3 regions of the Serratia sp. UGAL515B_01 genome follow, and region 1 is predicted to be linked to each of the others. Evidence: predicted binding sites of a transcription regulator. Region 1 holds the regulator's gene; each other region holds the start of a gene.
The links. Region 1 encodes PurR, which represses purine synthesis genes. Its sites were predicted from a motif close to CANGCAAACGTTTGCNTG; they were not measured.
Positions count from the first base shown of each region.

Region 2: the regulator PurR is predicted to act here: its motif matches at 4,792-4,809, upstream of OK023_RS15630 (NCS2 family permease).
Region 3: the regulator PurR is predicted to act here: its motif matches at 4,799-4,816, upstream of OK023_RS18710 (7-cyano-7-deazaguanine/7-aminomethyl-7-deazaguanine transporter).

Region 1 covers NZ_CP109901.1:1,964,172-1,970,944, forward strand. The annotation lists gene sodB (superoxide dismutase [Fe]) at 1-79, shown strand, start outside; partial or broken gene OK023_RS09040 (IS200/IS605 family transposase) at 558-632, opposite strand; gene OK023_RS19200 (YnhF family membrane protein) at 829-954, opposite strand; gene purR (HTH-type transcriptional repressor PurR) at 1,244-2,269, shown strand; gene punR (DNA-binding transcriptional activator PunR) at 2,431-3,375, opposite strand; gene punC (purine nucleoside transporter PunC) at 3,496-4,686, shown strand; gene cfa (cyclopropane fatty acyl phospholipid synthase) at 5,008-6,159, shown strand; gene OK023_RS09065 (riboflavin synthase subunit alpha) at 6,271-6,773, opposite strand, start outside.
Region 2 covers NZ_CP109901.1:3,464,256-3,471,028, reverse strand. The annotation lists gene uvrA (excinuclease ABC subunit UvrA) at 1-1,863, opposite strand, end outside; gene OK023_RS15645 (single-stranded DNA-binding protein) at 2,395-2,937, shown strand; gene bhsA (multiple stress resistance protein BhsA) at 3,232-3,492, opposite strand; gene OK023_RS15635 (glutathione S-transferase) at 3,697-4,365, shown strand; gene OK023_RS15630 (NCS2 family permease) at 4,946-6,307, shown strand; gene OK023_RS15625 (Na+/H+ antiporter) at 6,645-6,773, shown strand, end outside.
Region 3 covers NZ_CP109901.1:4,133,213-4,139,985, reverse strand. The annotation lists gene rsmD (16S rRNA (guanine(966)-N(2))-methyltransferase) at 6-629, shown strand; gene OK023_RS18730 (DUF1145 family protein) at 619-891, shown strand; gene OK023_RS18725 (lysoplasmalogenase) at 1,325-1,951, shown strand; gene OK023_RS18720 (zinc/cadmium/mercury/lead-transporting ATPase) at 2,091-4,409, shown strand; gene tusA (sulfurtransferase TusA) at 4,460-4,711, opposite strand; gene OK023_RS18710 (7-cyano-7-deazaguanine/7-aminomethyl-7-deazaguanine transporter) at 4,912-5,577, shown strand; gene OK023_RS18705 (DcrB family lipoprotein) at 5,843-6,406, shown strand; gene glpC (anaerobic glycerol-3-phosphate dehydrogenase subunit GlpC) at 6,432-6,773, opposite strand, start outside.

The sequences.
Region 1 (6,773 bases):
CAATGCGCGCCCAAAATACCTGGAAAACTTTTGGGCATTGGTTAACTGGTCATTCGCGGAACAAAATCTGACCCAATAGCAGATAGATGAACAAGTAAGCTCCCCCCGGCAAAGCCGGGGGTTTTTCATATGTGCCTATTAGCCTCTCTTGCCAGCCGCGCCCTAACAGACGCACTGTGATCTGACATTTGCATTTATGGATTACTTACAGCCCGTAACGCTTCTTGATGTAACCGTGGCGCTTCACTGACTCTCACCAGTATCGGACGCGATGTTGAGCCGTATTGTTCATTCAAAACAGCAAAACAATACTCAGATCCAAAACGAATTTTTGGATACACTTGCCTAAGCCATTAATGCCAAGACTAAAGTGACTATCGTAACCGACGCCGATTTTCAAAATACCTGGTTTAGCCATATTAACTCGTTAGGCTGGGATTTTATCGGTAGAGTGAGAGAACAGATCTTGCTACGGCTCGATATAACAAGTGATATCTGGTTGAAAAAATTGGAATTAATGGCCATATGCCACCTATCACCCTGCGTTTCTCTCCCTAGAAAACCTGCCTTCGGTGTTTAGGTGCAAAAACCATGTGATATTTACAGTTCCATCGGTTATGCGCTAAGCCCATTTTCGTCCCCCATTGGACCCCTTTTGATTTCTTGTTTAACTTTTGCAATTGCCAAACCGCAAGGTGTTTTAACAAATTGAAAGGGGGTCTTTATAATCGGCTTAAGGCTGAAAGCTTTACGACCCCCAGCCTAGCTCTGGGGGTTTTCTATAGAAAATAGCAAAGGTGCAACATATTGCACTTTTTATAATTTAAATCAGTTAGATACAGCAATGAGACCAAAGATGATAATCACTGCCAACGCACATACCGTAGTAAACAATGACATTTTCAAATTCGTATCCATAACGTAATTCCCTTGCAGATTTGTGCTCTCAAGCATAAAAGCCACACAATTAATACGTCAACTCATTTTCCTACAGTTCGTGATTAAAATCTTGTTATCATTTGCCGTCTTATAATACCGATTAGCTCTTCCACTTTTCATAAATATGCGACAAAATCCGCAGTTCACAACTGCGTACCCCAAGATGCCCCCTCCTGCTATAGGATCTTACGGCTTCAGCACTAAAAATCCCGTTTTTGCTTATCAGGGGATAAAATTTACGCAGGCAAACGATTAACATCATACTTACATGCTGTAACATGTGAGTTCAGGAGTCATTCTTTATATGGCAACGATTAAAGATGTGGCCAAGCGCGCTGGCGTTTCCACCACCACCGTTTCGCACGTCATTAATAAAACGCGTTTCGTCGCCGAAGAGACAAAAGCGGCCGTTTGGGCAGCCATTAAACAACTACACTATTCGCCCAGCGCCGTTGCCCGCAGCCTGAAAGTTAACCACACTAAATCGATCGGTCTGCTTGCAACATCAAGCGAAGCACCCTACTTTGCTGAGGTGATCGAAGCTGTTGAAAACAGTTGCTATAGTAAAGGTTATACTTTGATCTTGTGTAACTCACATAATAACCTCGATAAACAACAGGCCTACCTTGCAATGTTGGCGCAAAAGCGCGTCGACGGTCTGCTGGTTATGTGCTCAGAGTACCCAGAAAAGTTGCTGGGTATGTTGGAGGATTACCGAAATATTCCCATGGTGGTTATGGACTGGGGAGCTGCTCGTGGTGATTTTACCGATACAATTATCGATAATGCCTTTGAGGGTGGCTATCTGGCTGGTCGTTATCTTATCGAACGTGGTCATCGCGATATTGGTGCCATTCCCGGCCAGTTATCGCGCAATACCGGTGGTGGCCGTCATCACGGTTTCCTTAAAGCGCTGCAGGAAGCCAATATTGAGATCCGCGAAGAATGGATCGTTCAGGGTGATTTTGAACCTGAGTCCGGTTATAAGGCCATGTACAAAATATTGTCGCAAAAGCATCGCCCCACAGCCATATTTTGCGGTGGAGACATTATGGCTATGGGTGCAATTTGTGCTGCAGACGAATTGGGGCTTCGTGTACCGCAAGACATCTCAGTGATCGGTTACGACAACGTCCGAAATGCACGCTATTTTACCCCAGCATTAACCACTATCCACCAGCCTAAAGAACGTCTGGGAGAAATGGCTTTCACGATGTTGCTGGATCGTATTATCAGTAAACGTGAAGAATCTCAGGTCATTGAAGTCCATCCAAAACTGATAGAACGCCGTTCGGTGGCTGATGGGCCTTTCATCGATTATCGCCGCTAGCATGTCCCCCTTGATTAGACACAAACCAAAACGTGAGCTGCACAGTTTTATGAGCCCAACACGTACTATGATGGCCACAGCGCGGGAGGCAAGGACTCGACCACGCGGCACGCTTCCCTCTGTGGCTTGATGAGGGCTGCGACGCCCCACAGACATATAGCCTAATAATTGTTATCGGAGGCTTTCGAGACACCGGATACGCCTTCGTTCAACCACTCCTGATTAAGCGTTTCACTGTCTCCCAGATAATCTAATAACCAGGTCATTACTGGTGACTGCGCATTTTGCTGCCATGTCAGGCAACAGGCGCTAGGGGGGAATGCTTCTTGCAGTTGCAGAACAACCAGTTCACCACTTTGTACCCATGGCAGTACACAATGCGCGGGTGCCATTCCCACACATAATCCATTACGCAGACAATCCACAGCAGAAGCCCAGTCCGGCACGGTAAGGCGTCGTTGGTTATCCAGCGCCCAAGTTACACGTTTCGGCAAATTTCGTGACGTATCCTCGAGCAATAGTGAGGGATAAGGCCGCAGCTGATCGTTACTCAGTGTGCCCTTTAGCCCCGCTAAGGGATGGGTTGCATTTGCCACACACAACCAATTCACAAAGCCCATATCGCGAAAAGCAAAACCCCCACCAACCGGCACTGCTCGTGTTGCACCGATAGCCATCTCTGCGCGCCCATCAGCCAGTGCATCCCATACGCCATTAAACACCTCGTGTTGCACAATCAATTCAACATCCGAAAAATGACGATAAAAATCAGTGATTAACTGACGACTACGCTGTGGTTTTACAATAAGGTCGACCGCAATTCTTAACTGCCCGCGCCAACCGTTGGCAACTTGCTGGCACTGACGCCGGGTATCAAGCATTTTTTTGACAACCTTCCGGGCCTCTTTGATAAACAGGGCACCAGCAGGGGTCAATACAACATCACGATGACGGCGTTCAAAAAGGGACACAGCCAGCCATTGCTCCAACTGACGCACCGTATAACTTATTGCAGAAGGAACTCGATGAAGCTCTTGTGCAGCCGCACTGAAGCTACCCGTTCGCGCAACAGCATCTACGACATCAAGCGAGTATTCTGACCACATGATTTGCCTTCAAATTTTTTAACAACACCTTGCAAATATTACCGTTTCACAAGCAAAGATCCAGCCGAGTACACTTGCGGACGCTAAAACCTGCGACAATAAAAATTTAACGAGAAAAGCATGCGAAACTTTGGATTTATGTTTTACCTTGCAGGACTGAGTATGTTGGGGTACTTAGCAACCGATATGTATCTACCAGCCTTCGGCGCTATGCAGCAGGATTTGCAAATTTCCGCAGGCGCAATCAGCGCCAGCTTGAGTATTTTCCTTGCTGGTTTTGCTTTTGCCCAACTGCTTTGGGGCCCGCTATCCGATTATCTAGGCCGCAAACCGGTACTCTTGCTCGGCCTGACACTCTTTGCGTTTGGCTGTTTGGGCATGCTATGGGTGCAAAACGGAACACAACTGTGGTCTTTACGTTTTCTACAGGCAATTGGCGTATGTTCAGCCGCGGTGACCTGGCAAGCCATCGTAGTAGATCGTTATCGTGAAGGTAAGGCAAACCGTGTTTTTGCTTCCATTATGCCACTGGTCGCCCTTTCTCCCGCATTAGCCCCCTTGTTGGGTGCCTGGCTGCTCAATCACATGGGATGGCGGGCTATCTTTGCCGTACTGCTTGGCATAACGGCATTACTGCTCATTCCCACTCTATTGCTAAAAGATACCAGAATTGTGCCTTCAGCGGACAAAAAGGCCGGGGTGAGCTTTTTGCAGATTTTGAGATCCCCGATGTTCAGTGGCAACGTTATGGTCTTTGCCGCCTGCTCTGCCGGTTTTTTTGCCTGGCTGACCGGGTCACCCTTTATTCTCGGCAACATGGGATATAGCCCAAATGATATTGGTTTAAGCTATGTCCCACAGACTTTGGCTTTTTTGTTAGGGGGTTACAGTTGTCGGAGTGCATTAAGCCATATTTCTGGCAAAACACTGCTGCCTTGGCTGTTGTTAGCTTATGCCATCAGCATGGTCGCTCTCTATCTGGTCGCTACCCTGAGCAAACCAACACTGACAGCTTTGCTGATCCCTTTTTGCTTCATGGCATTAGTTAATGGTGCTAGCTACCCGATTCTGGTAGCAAATGCCTTAATGCCATTCCCGGAAAGCAGTGGTAAAGCAGCTGCCTTACAGAATACGCTGCAACTGGGAGGGTGTTTTATTGCCAGCATGTTAGTATCAGCCTTCATCACCCAGCCACTATTGGCTACAGTAAGCGTGATGGTTGGTACCGTATTTTTTGCAGCTTTTGGGTATATTATGCAACTCAGAGAGAGCTCGAATAAAAAACAGCCTACCAAGCAGAAATTATTATAAATAATAAGTTAACGGGAATGCTGGCAGGGTGCAATTTGCTATTGAGTCTGTGTCTCGGCAAGCCTATACTCGAAAGAGCTTCTAAAAATAACATTTCTCATAAACTTTTATCACAAGTAATTATTGTTTACACGAACGGAATCATACTCTTTTAAGGAATTATTTACCTACGCTGATGCGTAGAGAACCTCTTAAATTTCCTCTGGTTAAAGTCGAACATCAGACGCTACGGCAAGTTGCCGTAGGTATATGTATGCGCTTGTAAAAGTCCTCTGAGCATTTTTACGAGTTCATAAGTCAGAAGAAGGTGATGGAGAAACTATGAGTTCATCGTGTATAGAAGATCTGAGCATTCAAGACAACCAGTGGTATCGTATCGCGCATGAAATGCTCAACATGGCCGATATTGAAATCAATGGTTCACGTCCTTTCGATATTCAGATTTACAATCCAAATTTTTTCAAACGTGTATTACAACAAGGCTCGTTAGGGCTTGGCGAAAGTTATATGGATGGCTGGTGGGAGTGTGAACGACTGGATATCTTCTTTCAGCGAATTCTCAGTGCTGGGCTTGAAAAGAAACTTCCTAATCATCTGAAAGACATACTGCGCATTGCTGTAGCTCGTCTGACCAATCTACAGTCCAAGAAACGCGCTTGGATTGTTGGTAAAGAACATTATGATCTCGGAAACGATCTTTTTACCTTACTGCTTGACCGTTATATGCAGTATTCCTGTGGCTATTGGAAAACGGCCACTACTCTGGAAGAAGCGCAGGAAGCCAAGTTGCGGATGATCTGCGAAAAGCTGGGTCTTCGTCCAGGTATGAGAGTATTGGATATCGGCTGCGGCTGGGGAGGTCTATCCGCCTTTGCTGCAAGAAACTACGGTGTCTCCATGGTGGGTGTAACCATATCCGCAGAACAACAGAAACTGGCGCAAGCACGTTGCGAAGGATTGGACGTGGAGATCCTGCTACAAGATTACCGCGATCTGAACCAACAGTTTGACCGCATTGTTTCCGTTGGTATGTTCGAGCATGTCGGCCCTAAAAATTACCATACCTATTTCAACGTCGTTAGGCGCAATTTGAAGCCTGATGGACTTTTCCTATTACATACGATCGGTTCAAATCGGACAGATATGAATGTGGATCCATGGATCAACAAATATATCTTCCCGAATGGTTGCTTACCTTCTGTTAAGCATATTGCGCAAGCTAGCGAACGCTACTTTGTGATGGAAGATTGGCATAACTTTGGCGCTGACTACGATCGCACCCTGATGGCTTGGCATGAAAGATTCAAGCAAAGCTGGTCAAAACTGACAGCAAATTACTCCGAACGTTTCGGAAGGATGTTCAGCTATTACCTTAACTCCTGCGCTGGTGCATTCCGTGCGCGTGATATACAACTCTGGCAAATCGTGTTCAGCCCGGAAGGCGTAGAAGGAGGGATCCGTGTTCCTCGTTGAGTACGAATCCTTAATTCATCACTAAATTAGCCAACATAAGCCGCAAACGCGCAAATAAGATTGCGGCTTTTTTATCAAAACGCGCCAATAAAAACATCAGCCGTTTGGTATTTAAACTTTCGGCACTGATACGACATCCTCAGCAATTGCCGCTTCACGACTGGCCAATACGCGCTCAACGGTATCAACCACTGCCTGGGTTTGTGGGTCGATTTCGATATTGACTTTATCGCCAAGACGTTTTTTACCTAGTGTCGTGCGCTGAACGGTTTCCGGGATCAAATGGACACAGAAACGGTTATTAATTACCTCACCGATTGTCAAACTAATACCGTCTATGCCAATGAACCCTTTATGCAAAATATATTTCATCAGATCTACATTTGGCATTCGCAACCATATCTGACGGTTATTTTCTGAAGTATAAATTTTGGCAATTTCTGCTGTACCGATGATATGACCGGACATCAAATGACCACCAATTTCATCACTGAACTTAGCAGCTCTCTCAATGTTAACGACATCCCCTGCGGCAAGTTCGCCAAGATTGGTTAACCTCAACGTTTCTTTGATCAGATCAAAACTGACACGATTGCCCGCTATCGCCGTAACGG
Region 2 (6,773 bases), 1.5 Mb from region 1:
ATTGCCACGAGCACCGCTCAGCTTCAGCACTTTAGCCGGGTCTGCTGGTACGCGTTGTGCCGGGATAGCGATTTCGCGTTTGCCGCTAAGGAACTGGCCTGTCAATGAGTCTGGCTCTGCCATGATGTCTTCAACGGTGCCTTCCGCAACCACTTGCCCACCGTGCACACCGGCACCGGGACCAATATCGATCACATGATCGGCGGCGCGGATCGCGTCTTCATCGTGTTCAACCACAATCACGGTATTACCCAGATTGCGCAGATGGATCAGAGTCTCTAACAGGCGCTCATTATCGCGCTGGTGCAAGCCGATGGAAGGTTCATCCAGCACGTACATCACACCTACCAAACCTGCGCCGATCTGGCTGGCCAGACGGATACGCTGAGCTTCACCCCCAGAGAGTGTCTCAGCAGAACGCGATAGGGAAAGGTAGTTCAAGCCGACATTGACCAGGAACTTCAGGCGATCGCCAATCTCTTTCAGCACTTTTTCGGCGATCTGTGCGCGTTGGCCGCTCAGTTTCATGTTCTGGAAGAATGTCATCGCGTGGCCGATACTCAGATCTGAAATCTCAGGTAACGTTGTATCTTCCACGAACACGTTACGTGCTTCTTCACGCAGGCGTGTGCCATGGCATGAGGCGCAAGGGCGGTTACTGATAAATTTGGCCAGTTCTTCCCGCACAGCGCTGGATTCTGTCTCTTTGTAACGGCGTTCCATATTGTGCAGTACACCCTCAAACGGATGACGGCGCACGGTGGTATCACCACGATCGTTAATGTATTTGAATTCGATTGATTCTTTGCCTGAGCCGCTGAGCACGGCTTTTTGTACGCTGGCACTCAGACTGCTGAATGGCGCTTCTACATCAAATTCATAGTGCTCAGCCAATGAACGCAGCATCTGGAAATAATAGAAATTGCGACGATCCCAACCACGAATAGCGCCGCCGGCAAGAGACAGGTCGGGATTTTGTACCACACGTTCAGGATCGAAAAACTGCTGCACACCTAGCCCATCACAGGTTGGACAGGCTCCCGCCGGGTTGTTGAATGAGAACAGTCGCGGTTCCAATTCACGCATGCTGTAACCACAGGTTGGGCAGGCAAAATTGGCAGAGAACAGCAGTTCTTCTGCTTTTTCGTCATCCATGTCGGCAACGATGGCCGTTCCGCCTGAGAGTTCTAGCGCAGTTTCAAAAGACTCGGCCAGGCGCTGTGCCAAATCGTCACGAACTTTGAAACGGTCCACTACCACTTCAATAGTGTGTTTCTTTTGCAGTTCCAGCTTAGGTGGATCGGAGAGATCGCACACCTCGCCGTCAATACGTGCACGGATATATCCTTGGGCTGCCAGGTTTTCCAACGTCTTGGTGTGTTCACCCTTACGATCTTTTACCACTGGAGCCAGTAACATCAGGCGTTTGCCTTCCGGCTGGTTGAGTACGTTATCCACCATCTGGCTGACCGTTTGTGCCGCCAGAGTAACATGGTGATCCGGGCAGCGTGGTTCACCGACTCGGGCAAACAGCAGACGCAGATAGTCGTGGATTTCGGTGATAGTACCCACGGTGGAGCGCGGGTTGTGTGAGGTCGATTTTTGCTCAATAGAAATCGCTGGCGAAAGACCTTCAATATGGTCGACGTCCGGTTTTTCCATCAGCGAAAGAAATTGCCGCGCGTAAGCAGAGAGAGATTCGACGTAACGCCGTTGCCCTTCGGCATACAGTGTATCAAAGGCCAATGAGGACTTGCCTGAACCCGACAGACCGGTAACAACGATCAGTTTGTCACGCGGAATAATAAGATTGATGTTTTTGAGATTATGGGTTCGAGCACCACGAACTTCGATATTGTCCATTTACACTTCCCGTCTTGATGATACACCACGCCTGTCTCCGTTTCTTAACGAGCGAATTTGTGATTTTACCCGCAAAAACGACACTGTCAGGACGAAACGCATAATTATGACACAAGTAAACCTGAATGAATATCCAGTATGGATATGTAAGGAGGTCGATTGTAGAAGCAATTTTGGAAGGAACTTCGCAGGTATAATCTAGGCGTATGACATGCTACAATTTACGGTTTAGACTAGGCTGTGTCCCTTAATTGCACGCGAGCGGCGCTTGTTGTCATGTACGCGCAGGGCAAGATGGAAGCCTCGCTGTTTGTAGGCCTAACAAGTGGTGAACAACGTGGCAATGCCCCGGTCTGAAGGTGTGCGTGCCAAAAGCCTGTATTCTATGTCGGGCTTGAACAAAGGCAATTCTGTCATTCACCCCGTCTCGATGACGGTTTTTTGGGCTGCGACGTTACCACGGTAATTAAGGCACACAGCTTAAGCAAAATGTGGTTTTTATCCACTTAATGATTCATCAGGAGATTGAATATGGCCAGCAGAGGCGTAAACAAAGTAATCTTGGTCGGAAATCTGGGCCAAGACCCTGAAGTCCGCTACATGCCTAACGGTGGTGCTGTTGCCAACATTACCCTGGCGACCTCAGAGAGCTGGCGTGACAAAGTGACCGGCGAGCAGAAAGAAAAAACGGAATGGCACCGTGTTGTGTTGTTTGGCAAGCTGGCGGAAGTGGCGGGTGAATACTTGCGTAAAGGTTCTCAAGTTTATATTGAGGGTGCGTTGCAGACGCGTAAATGGACCGATCAGGCAGGTGTAGAAAAGTACACTACCGAAGTCGTAGTTAATGTGGGCGGTACCATGCAGATGTTGGGTGGCCGTCAGGGGGGGGGAGCCCCGGCAGGTGGTGGTCAGCCAGCAGGCGGCCAACAGGGGGGTTGGGGGCAGCCTCAGCAGCCGCAAAGTAGCAGCCAGTTCAGCGGTGGTGGCCAGCAGCAGGCCCGCCCAGCTCAAAACAGCGCGCCAGCGGCCGGTAATGAACCCCCAATGGACTTTGACGACGATATTCCGTTCTAAAATACGCCATAGATTTTTTGTAAAGTATAGTGTCCTTAAGCCCCGTTATGCGGGGCTTTCCTGTTTTTTGTAGGCTACAAAAGTGTGAAAAGCGCTTTCGTTGTTTTCAGGATACTTTTTAACTCTATAAAAGAGTTAGAGGCGAAATATATCAGTATCCAGAAAGACCACAGATGAGGTTAATGACATCATTTGGTCCTTTCCCCGTCTGAAATACAAGAAAGCCCCTCGAGGTAACGCCGTTAACATTATCTCGCGGGGCTTAGTTTATTTTGTCAGTGAATGTGCTGACGATCAGTTGAAGATTTCTGCGGTGCCGTACATTTTGTTTTTCCCACCAGCAGCAATAATGCGGTAGGAGCTGGCACCCGCTGCCTCGGCTTTGCTTGCCAGTTCGGCTTCCAGAGCACTCAGGTTGTTCGCACCACTTACAGATACCACACCGATTTTATGTGCGCCAGCAGCGGGCTGGTTGCTTAATTGGTCTGCGGCAATGCTAGCGAAAGAAGCAGAAGCTAGAATAAAAGCAGTAGCAAAAATTTTGATGTTTTTCATGGTCAAATCCTCAGAGTTTATATTAGGTGAGAGGCTGTATCCTCTCGATGTGTTAAATACTAGGCTAAATATAGCCAATAGAAAATCGAGGTGTTTTGAGTGTTTCATTCAAATAAATTGATGATCGTGTCTGAGGTAAACCGGTTTGGCAGGAGACCAGGAGGCAACTACCTTTAATGCAAGTATTGTTACCGGAGAAAACCCATGATTACCCTTCATCATCTCAATAATTCCCGTTCACAACGCATCCTATGGTTCTTGGAAGAATTGGGTGTTCCGTATCAAATCCAGCGTTACCAGCGCGACAGCCTTACGATGCTTGCACCAGTGGAATTGCAAAAAATCCATCCTTTAGGAAAGTCTCCCGTGCTCGTTGATGGGGATCTTACACTCGCGGAATCGGGGGCCATTATTGAGTATTTGCAGGAAGTTTATGATGAACAGGAGGTATTCAAACCGACCGATCTCCGTGCTCGTCAGGAGTATCGTTATTGGCTGCATTATGCTGAAGGTTCGTTAATGCCTCTGTTGGTAATGAAACTGGTGCTCAACCGGTTAGGACTCCCACCCGTCCCATGGGTGATCCGTCCGCTTGCAGGTGCTATTGGCAAAGGCGTACAAAAGGGGTATTTGGATAAACAGATTGCTACCCATCGCAACTATCTTGAGCAACACCTGAATAAAAGTGCCTGGTTTGTCGGCAATGCGTTTAGCGCAGCAGATATTCAAATGAGTTTTCCACTAGAGGCGATGGCTGGACGAGGTGGGTTGGATGAATGTCCGCAGTTACAAAATTTTCTGCAGCGTGTTCATGCTCGTCCCGCCTATCAGCGAGCGCTGGAACAGGGTGGGCCATTTATTATGCCGGAATAAACCTTTCCTTGGACATCGATAACGATGTTTAGTAGGGGCTTAGAGCTGTTTTAACCAAGCACGGGTTTCCTGGACTTTGACGAGTACGGATGAACAGGAGATACACGCAAACCGCGCATTGCTGCATTATTCGCTGCTTATTGGGTCTATCAAACCGCACAACTCACGCCTTGTTCAGTGCGCAAATGACCCCCAGGGGTGTTCGTGTATCATTGAGGGGAACAGCCTAGCCCTGCATTATTGTCAGCGCACGTGTCCAATAAATTTTCACATACAATGTCGCGATCTTTAGTTGATCAGACGGTATAGAAGGCTAGATAATCGTTTGCCTTAAAAATACCTTTCAAATCTAAAATCTGATTAGCGTCGGTTTCATTTGAGATCTTTTGGGTAAAGCCATCATCAATCCACCGCTTCACGCAACGAGAGTTAAACGTTTGCCATATTATATGGCGTCATTTGGCCGTGTTACTGAAAGGTATGGAAGTGAACGTGATGGAAACGGTTTCGTAATGAGCATGCGTAAGCAGAATAACAGGCCTCTTCCTAGGGGCTGGCAATGAAAACAGGGGACAGCAACATGTCGAAATCTCAAGCGGATAATGCCTTCACACCAAAGGGCGGGCTTGATGGGTATTTTCAACTTTCAGCACGGGGTACTAATGTGCGTCAGGAAGTGGTTGCAGGGTTAACTACCTTCCTGGCGATGGTCTATTCGGTGATCGTCGTCCCAAGCATGCTAGGCAAAGCCGGTTTTCCTCCAACCGCGGTGTTTGTTGCCACCTGCCTGGTTGCCGGTTTGGGATCGTTGCTGATGGGCTTGTGGGCCAACCTGCCAATGGCGATAGGTTGTGCTATTTCACTGACAGCGTTTACCGCCTTTAGCTTGGTACTGGGCCAGCAAATCAGTATTCCTGTGGCGCTGGGGGCAGTATTTTTGATGGGAGTGCTGTTCACCATTATTTCGGTGACTGGCATCCGCTCCTGGATCCTACGTAACCTGCCTATGGGGGTGGCGCACGGTACAGGTATTGGCATTGGCCTTTTCTTGTTACTGATTGCTGCAAACGGGGTTGGCTTGGTAGTGAAAAACCCGCTGGATGGCTTGCCGGTTGCGCTAGGAGCATTCACTTCATTCCCTGTCGTAATGACATTGTTTGGGCTAGCGGTAATCTTTGGCCTGGAAAAATTGCGCGTACCGGGCGGAATACTATTGGTGATTATCGCTATTTCCATCATTGGCCTTATTTTTGATCCAACGGTGAAATACCAAGGCCTATTTGCCATGCCGAGTTTGGCAGGACCAGACGGTAACTCATTAATATTCAGTCTGGATATTATGGGGGCCTTGCAGCCAGTGGTGCTGCCAAGCGTGTTAGCATTGGTGATGACAGCGGTGTTCGACGCCACGGGTACTATTCGTGCGGTGGCGGGGCAGGCAAATCTGCTGGATAAAAATGGCCAGATCGTCAACGGCGGTAAAGCGCTGACTTCAGACTCTTTGAGCAGCATCTTCTCTGGTTTGGTGGGAGCAGCACCAGCGGCGGTTTATATCGAATCTGCCGCAGGTACGGCGGCTGGTGGGAAAACAGGTCTGACTGCCACGGTGGTGGGGATTTTGTTCCTGCTGATCCTGTTCTTGTCACCACTTTCCTATTTGGTACCGGTGTACGCGACGGCGCCTGCCTTAATGTACGTTGGCTTGTTGATGTTAAGCAACGTGACTAAATTGGACTTCAACGACTTCGTTGATGCCATGGCCGGGTTACTATGCGCTGTGTTTATCGTTCTGACATGCAACATCGTTACCGGGATTATGTTGGGTTTCAGCTCTCTGGTGATTGGCCGCGTATTCTCTGGTGAATGGCGTAAGCTGAACATTGGTACGGTGTTGATTGCTGCTGCGCTGGTTACGTTCTATGCTGGTGGCTGGGCGATCTAACTCATCAGCAATGTCGGGGCGCTGGCGTAGCGCCCCGATTCTTATCTCAAATTTTACCTCTTCTTCTTGCCCTATATTATTAAGTGCCTCTTCCATCAGTTTAATTTTACTGACTATTTGAACCTATTCTGGCGTTGTTCACCGCTGATTTGGCAAACTTTACCGCGTGGCTTACGTTTTGCCCTGCGCTTAAATAGCCACCAACGGCACTCACGTGTAATAAGAGAGAGGGTATAAGGTAAAACAAGCTTTAATCCCACGAAAAAAGTGATTTACTATTGGACGTTAACTTTGTCAGCGAGCTTTGATGTTCTGAACCGTAGAGTCTAAGGAAAGCATGGAAATCTTTTTTACAATCCTCATTCTGATTTTGGTGGTCTCCCTTTCTGGGGTGATAACACGCATATTACCGTTTCAGATACCATTGCCGTTAATACAGATAGTTATCGGGGCTTTGCTCGCCTGG
Region 3 (6,773 bases), 2.0 Mb from region 1:
TTCCTATGGCCAAAATACCATCACGCAGCGCGCTCAAAAAACCGCAGTCTACTACTAATGGACAAATCCGCATCATTGGCGGCCAGTGGCGTGGTCGTAAACTCCCGGTTCCCGACAGCGAAGGATTGCGTCCCACTACCGACCGCGTGCGCGAAACGCTGTTCAATTGGCTGGCTCCAGTGATCCGTGGTGCTCGTTGTCTGGATTGTTTTGCGGGCAGTGGAGCGTTGGGATTAGAGGCATTATCCCGCTACGCAGCAAACGCTACGCTACTAGAATATGAACGCACAGTCTCCCAGCAATTGGGTAAGAACCTGGCGTTGTTGCAAGGTAATGGCTGTGTCATCAATATCAACGCGTTAACGTGGCTGGCAGGCGAAGGGCAACCGTTCGACGTAGTATTTCTCGATCCCCCTTTTCATAAAGGGTTACTGGGTGAGGCCATAACGCTGCTCGAACAGCAAGGCTGGCTGGCAGATGAAGCCTGGATCTACGTTGAGGCCGAGGCCGAAAGCGCCGCGGCAGATGTCCCCAAGAACTGGACACTGCATCGCGAAAAAGTGGCGGGCCAAGTGGCTTACCGCCTTTATACCCGAACCCTTGAAGAGAAAATCAAACATGCTGACTAATCTGGGCCGTTTATTGATGTTATGCGTATGGGCCTTTCTGCTCACTAACCTGTTTCACCCGTTCCCCAAACCGCTGAAGTATTTCATTGATGTCGCCCTGTTCTTTATGGTGGTGATGCACGGCCTGCAACTGGTATTACTGAAATCGACTCAGCCAAAAGATCAGCCTCTTGGCCGATTGCAGGAAGCAAAAATCTTTATTTTTGGCGTTTTCGAGTTGTTGGCTTGGCAGAAGAAACAGCCACCGCTCAAAAAGAAATAACCCTTGCAGCTTTTGCTAGCGTGAATAATATGTGGAGGTAATCACTTAAAGATATAGGTGATTCACCCGCCCATAACAGATAAAGTTTAGTCACGATTAACATCCGTTTGGCTGTACTAGCTTTTATTCCACTTTAAAAGCGTAATTATCATAATACGATCTAAATAGGTGTTCTTAATACCGCTACACACCACGCTTCTGGCAGGTGGGAATGATGAGGAACGCCGACACGCCGTGCCCCCTCCCTGGGGGCTTGTATCGCGCATCCCTACGCTCAACTAACCTGCATCATTCCCACCTGTAGTACTATGATGCGCAGATATTTAGGGACCATGCTGAAGAAAGCATTGTCGAACGCATGCACACTGCCTAAACTAATGAAGTAACAACCTAGAATTGGTTTCCGGTTCCTAAAATGAATAAGGAAGACAAAATGAGTTGGCCGTTCCTTGCCGTATTTTTTTCTGGTTGGTTGTTCGTCGATGCCTCTTATCGTGGTCCCCGCTGGCAAAGTTGGGTGTTTAAACCGGTAACATTATTATTGATGCTATTAATGGCTTGGCAGGCCCCCGTACTAGGCGTAGCAGGTTACCTGATCGTTTTGGGTCTATTGGCAACATTGGTCGGTGACGCTTTATTAATGTTGCCACGTGAACAAGTGTTATACGCCATAGGCGCATTCTTCCTCTCGCATTTGCTCTATACCCTGAGTTTTGCCACTCAGATGACTTTTAGCCTGTTCTGGCCCTTACCATTGACTCTATTGGTGATTGGTGCACTGTTGCTGGGAACCATCTGGAACCGATTGGAAGAGATGCGGTGGCCAATCGCAACGCTGGTGGCTATGACGTTATTGATGGTATGGCTGGCAGGGGAACAATATTTCATGCGCAGCACTGACTTTGGCTTTTCTCTGCTAGCAGGCACTTCATTACTCTTGCTGGCCAATATTGTCTGGTTGCTTAACCGCTATCGTCTCACTTTCCGTGCTGCAGCTGCCATAGTCGCTTTCTGCTATTTCACCGGGCATTTCCTGATCGTACGCTCACTCTATCTGTAAACGCCAGGGTTCGGGCAACCGGACCCTAGGCTGTATCCCCTCTACTTAGCAACCATTCTCATACAGCTCTTGACTTTGGAGTCAACTCCAAGGTGTAAAGTCAATCAACAGAACATCGTAGTTTGCCTGAGGGGGCGTTATGCATACTCATAAAGAACATACTCATCAAGAACATAGCAATAAAGAAAGAGGTTGTGGTTGTACCCACGATCATGCCAAAACCCAGCATGGATGTTGCAGTGAAAAGGCCCCAGAAGTAGGAAGCCGTACCCACGAAATGGCTAATGAACACAGTGCTCACTGTTGCAACGGTGAAGAACATGAAGATCTGGATGAGGAAAGTGACAGGCTGGCTGATTCTCCTCCTTCAGGCAACCAAAGGTTCAGTTGGAAAATTACAGGAATGGACTGCCCCAGTTGCGCTAAAAAAATTGAAAATGCCGTCACTTCAATTCCCGGTGTCAGCAGCGCACGTGTGCTTTTTGCCACAGAAAAGCTGGTGGTGGATGCCCAACGCGATATCAATAGTCGTGTACAGGATACAGTAAAACAGGCTGGTTTTACCTTGCTGAGTACAGCATCAGCTGCACCGAACGATAAACCACAAACTTCCCGTCTCAGTGAATGGGGCCCCTTGCTGTTAATCTCTGTCTTGATGGTGTTTAGTTGGGTTCTAGACTCATTCAACCCACAGTTCGGCAAGGTGGCCTTCATTGCAACGACGCTGGTCGGCTTAGCACCGGTTGCCAGCAAGGCGCTACGCCTAATCCGCTCAGGGACACCGTTTGCTATAGAAACGCTGATGAGCGTTGCCGCTATCGGTGCGTTGTTTATTGGTGCTACCGCTGAAGCCGCCATGGTACTGCTGTTGTTCATGGTAGGAGAATTACTGGAGTCATACGCGGCTAACCGTGCTCGCCGTGGCGTGAAAGCCTTGATGGCGCTGGTGCCAGAGGATGCTCTATTGATCCGCAATGGCGAACGCGAACGCATTTCGGTCGCTGATCTCCGCCCCGGCGATGTGATAGAAATCGCCCCAGGTGCTCGCCTGCCTGCCGATGCTGAGTTGTTAAGCCCATTCGCCAGCTTTGACGAAAGTGCCTTAACCGGTGAATCCGTACCTGTTGAACGTCACCTGGGTGAGAAAATCGCCGCTGGCAGTTTGTCTGTCGATCAGGTGGTGCAAATGAAGGTTGTTTCCGAGCCCGGTAAAAGCGCCATAGATCGTATTCTGCAGTTAATTGAAGAAGCCGAAGAGAAAAGAGCTCCCATTGAACGCTTTCTTGATCGCTTCAGCAGCTACTACACACCGGCCATCATGCTGTTGGCTATCACAGTGATCTTGGTGCCCCCATTATTTTTCGCTGAGCCTTGGGAAATGTGGATCTACCGTGGATTGACGCTGTTGCTGATCGGTTGCCCATGCGCGTTAGTCATCTCTACGCCAGCCGCCATTACTTCCGGGCTCGCAGCAGCGACACGACGGGGAGCGCTGATCAAAGGCGGCGCAGCCTTGGAACAATTGGGGCTGGTACGGACTATCGCATTCGACAAAACCGGGACGCTAACTGAGGGAAAACCCACGATTACCGACGTGCTACCGACTAATGGCCTCAGCGAACAGCAATTGCTTGCCGTGGCAGCAGCGGTTGAAATGGGTTCACATCACCCCCTGGCACAAGCGATCATCAATCGTGCGCTAGAAAACGGTACTGAGTTGCCACTGGCCGATGGCCGCCGTGCATTGGCCGGTATCGGCGTAGAAGGGGTTGTTGCAGGTAAAACCATCCTGATCGGCGCACCAAGCAAGTTAGGAGAAAATCAGTTAAGTAGCGAATGGTCCACACGTATTGAACACTTGGAAACGGCGGGTAAAACAGTGGTTGTCGTGCTGGAAGAGGGTATTCCTATCGGTCTGCTGGCCCTGCGCGATACGTTACGCAACGATGCCTTGCAGGCGATTGCAGCATTAACCAAACTGGGGATCCATGGCGTGATGCTCACCGGTGATAACCCACGTGCAGCGGCAGCCATTGCCAATGAACTTGGGATAGATTATCGCGCCGGATTGATGCCGGAAGACAAAGTGAAGGCTGTCAGTGCACTGTGCAGGCAGCAGCCTACGGCGATGATCGGTGACGGCATCAACGATGCCCCGGCGATGAAAGCAGCCAGTATCGGCATTGCCATGGGTAGCGGTACGGATGTCGCGTTGGAAACGGCTGATGCTGCCTTGACGCACAATCGTCTGGTGGGCATCGCTGAGATGATCAAAATCTCACGCGCCACACACGCCAACATTCGTCAAAACATTACTATTGCACTAGGTCTGAAAGGGATTTTTTTGATCACCACTCTTCTTGGCATGACCGGTTTATGGTTGGCTGTGCTAGCAGACTCTGGCGCTACAGCTCTGGTAACCGCGAACGCATTGCGGTTACTCAAGAACCGCAGCTAATCGTTGTAGATTTTCTGGCAGGCCCATCGCCGTATGGGCCTGATAGGCAACTACTCTTCCAAACCCTTGCGCAATAGATAGCGGTAGGGTGCCTTATCGGTTTCCTGCGCCACCAGCGTATGTTCCATAAAGCGGCAAAAACCTGGAATATCACGCGTTGTGGCGGGATCGTCGGCAATAATCAGCAATGTTTTACCGTTATCCATATGGCGCACGGTCTTACGTACCATCATTACCGGTTCAGGGCAGCGGAGCCCCATTGCGTCAAGCGTCTGGTCTGCCTGGGCAAAAATATCAGTCATGCATTTCTCTCGATCAAAAAACGATCGGCGAATAATCGCCGGACCTGGCTGACGCATAGTTTACGCCAGTAGTTTTTCTGCGCAAGATACGTTAACGTTTGCTTTAAATTTAACCGTTGCATTGGTTGCGCAAACGCGTATTATGCGGCCGCGCAGTTAAACATGGGTTCCCTCACCCCATAACCTAAAAAGGCTACATGATGTATTCATTTACCGACCAACAACGCTCAAAAGCGTTGGTTTTGCTTTCGTTATTCCATATCGCAATTATCACATCAAGCAACTATCTAGTGCAGTTGCCAATTAGCATCTTCGGCTTTCACACGACTTGGGGCGCTTTCACGTTCCCGTTTATTTTCTTGGCGACGGATTTGACCGTGCGGATCTTTGGTGCCCCACTGGCACGCAGAATTATCCTGACCGTGATGATACCCGCTCTGTTTATCTCTTATGTGATCTCCACTGCCACATTTCAGGGTGAATGGCAGGGCTTTGCCGCTTTAGCCCACTTCAACCTGCTTGTGGCGCGTATCGCAGTTGCTAGTTTCATGGCTTACGTGCTGGGCCAGATCCTCGATGTCCATGTTTTCAATCGTCTACGCCAACGCAGTACCTGGTGGGTCGCTCCCGCTGCTGCCATGTTCCTTGGTAACATCAGTGATACATTGGCCTTCTTCTTCATCGCGTTTTATAAAAGCAGCGATGCCTTTATGGCCGCCAACTGGGTAGAGATCGCACTGGTGGATTACAGTTTCAAAGTAATGATCTGCCTGCTATTTTTCCTACCCATGTATGGCGTACTGCTCAATATGTTGCTCAAGCGTTTGGCTTCACGTCAGCCAGACAGCCAATTGCAACTGAATTAGTTCAGCTTGTTAATTATATAAGTTACATGAAGGCGGTAACGCAGCGAGACCCAAGGGTACAGAGCCTTTCAGGAAAGCCAACGTACATGTAACTTGAAGTATGACGAATATAAAAGGTAGCCAGCAACTATCTGTAACATCATGCTCTTGGTATTTCAGTGTAGAATAGGTTGCTATACCCAAGTTGGCTGCCAACATCCCTGGATCTTGAAGGGCGACGGGTATTTACGGCAGAAGAACGCCAAATAAGCGATAAGGAATCCTGATGCATAAAATAACAAAATTAATGGGTATCGGCCTGTTGGTGCTTGGTTTGGCGGCTTGTGATGGCGAAACCAAGGACAACAAAGCGGCTGTGGAGAAAGCGACAGCCAGCACACTGGCGGGGCAACAGGTCAGTCTCTTGAATGGCAAACTGACCTTTTCTCTCCCCAATGGTATGTCCGACCAGAGTGGTAAGCTGGGCAATCAGGCTAATAATATGCACGTTTACGCCGACAGAACTGGTCAACGCGCGCTGATCGTTATTCTTGGGGATAATCCCACAGATAACCTGGAAAACCTGGGTAAACGTCTTGAAGAACAACAACGCTCACGCGACGCAGACCTACAGGTGATAACCAATAAAGCCATTGACATCAATGGGGTGACAATGCGCCAGTTGGACAGCATCATCGCCAGCGGTGGCCAGAAAGCCTATTCTTCTATCCTGCTTGGCACATTGGATAACCAGTTGCTGACCATTCAGATCACACTGCCGGCCGATAACCAGCAGCAGGCGCAAAGTGAAGCAGAAAGTATTATTCACACGCTGAAGCTGAACAAGTAAACTCTGGGGCGCAGCGTGCTGCGCCCTATACCAACGCCTGCGCCAGCAGAGTCATCGGATGCTCACAGCGCTTGCTGGTCGACATCTCAATCTGCCATTTACAGGTTTCACAGTCGGTAATCACCCTATCCGCTCCGCTCTCTTCAATCTGACGGAACAGCGAAGCGCCAATGCCTTGCGACGTTTCATAGTTTTCTGACTTAAAGCCATAGGTTCCGGCGATCCCACAACATTGTGGATCCAGCACCACCAGCTCCAACCCGGGGATCTGCCTAAGCAGTTCCAGCGTATAGGCGGTCCACCCCATTTTTTCCATATGGCACGGCGTATGATAAACCACCCGCAATGGTGTCCTTTTGAGAGGTAA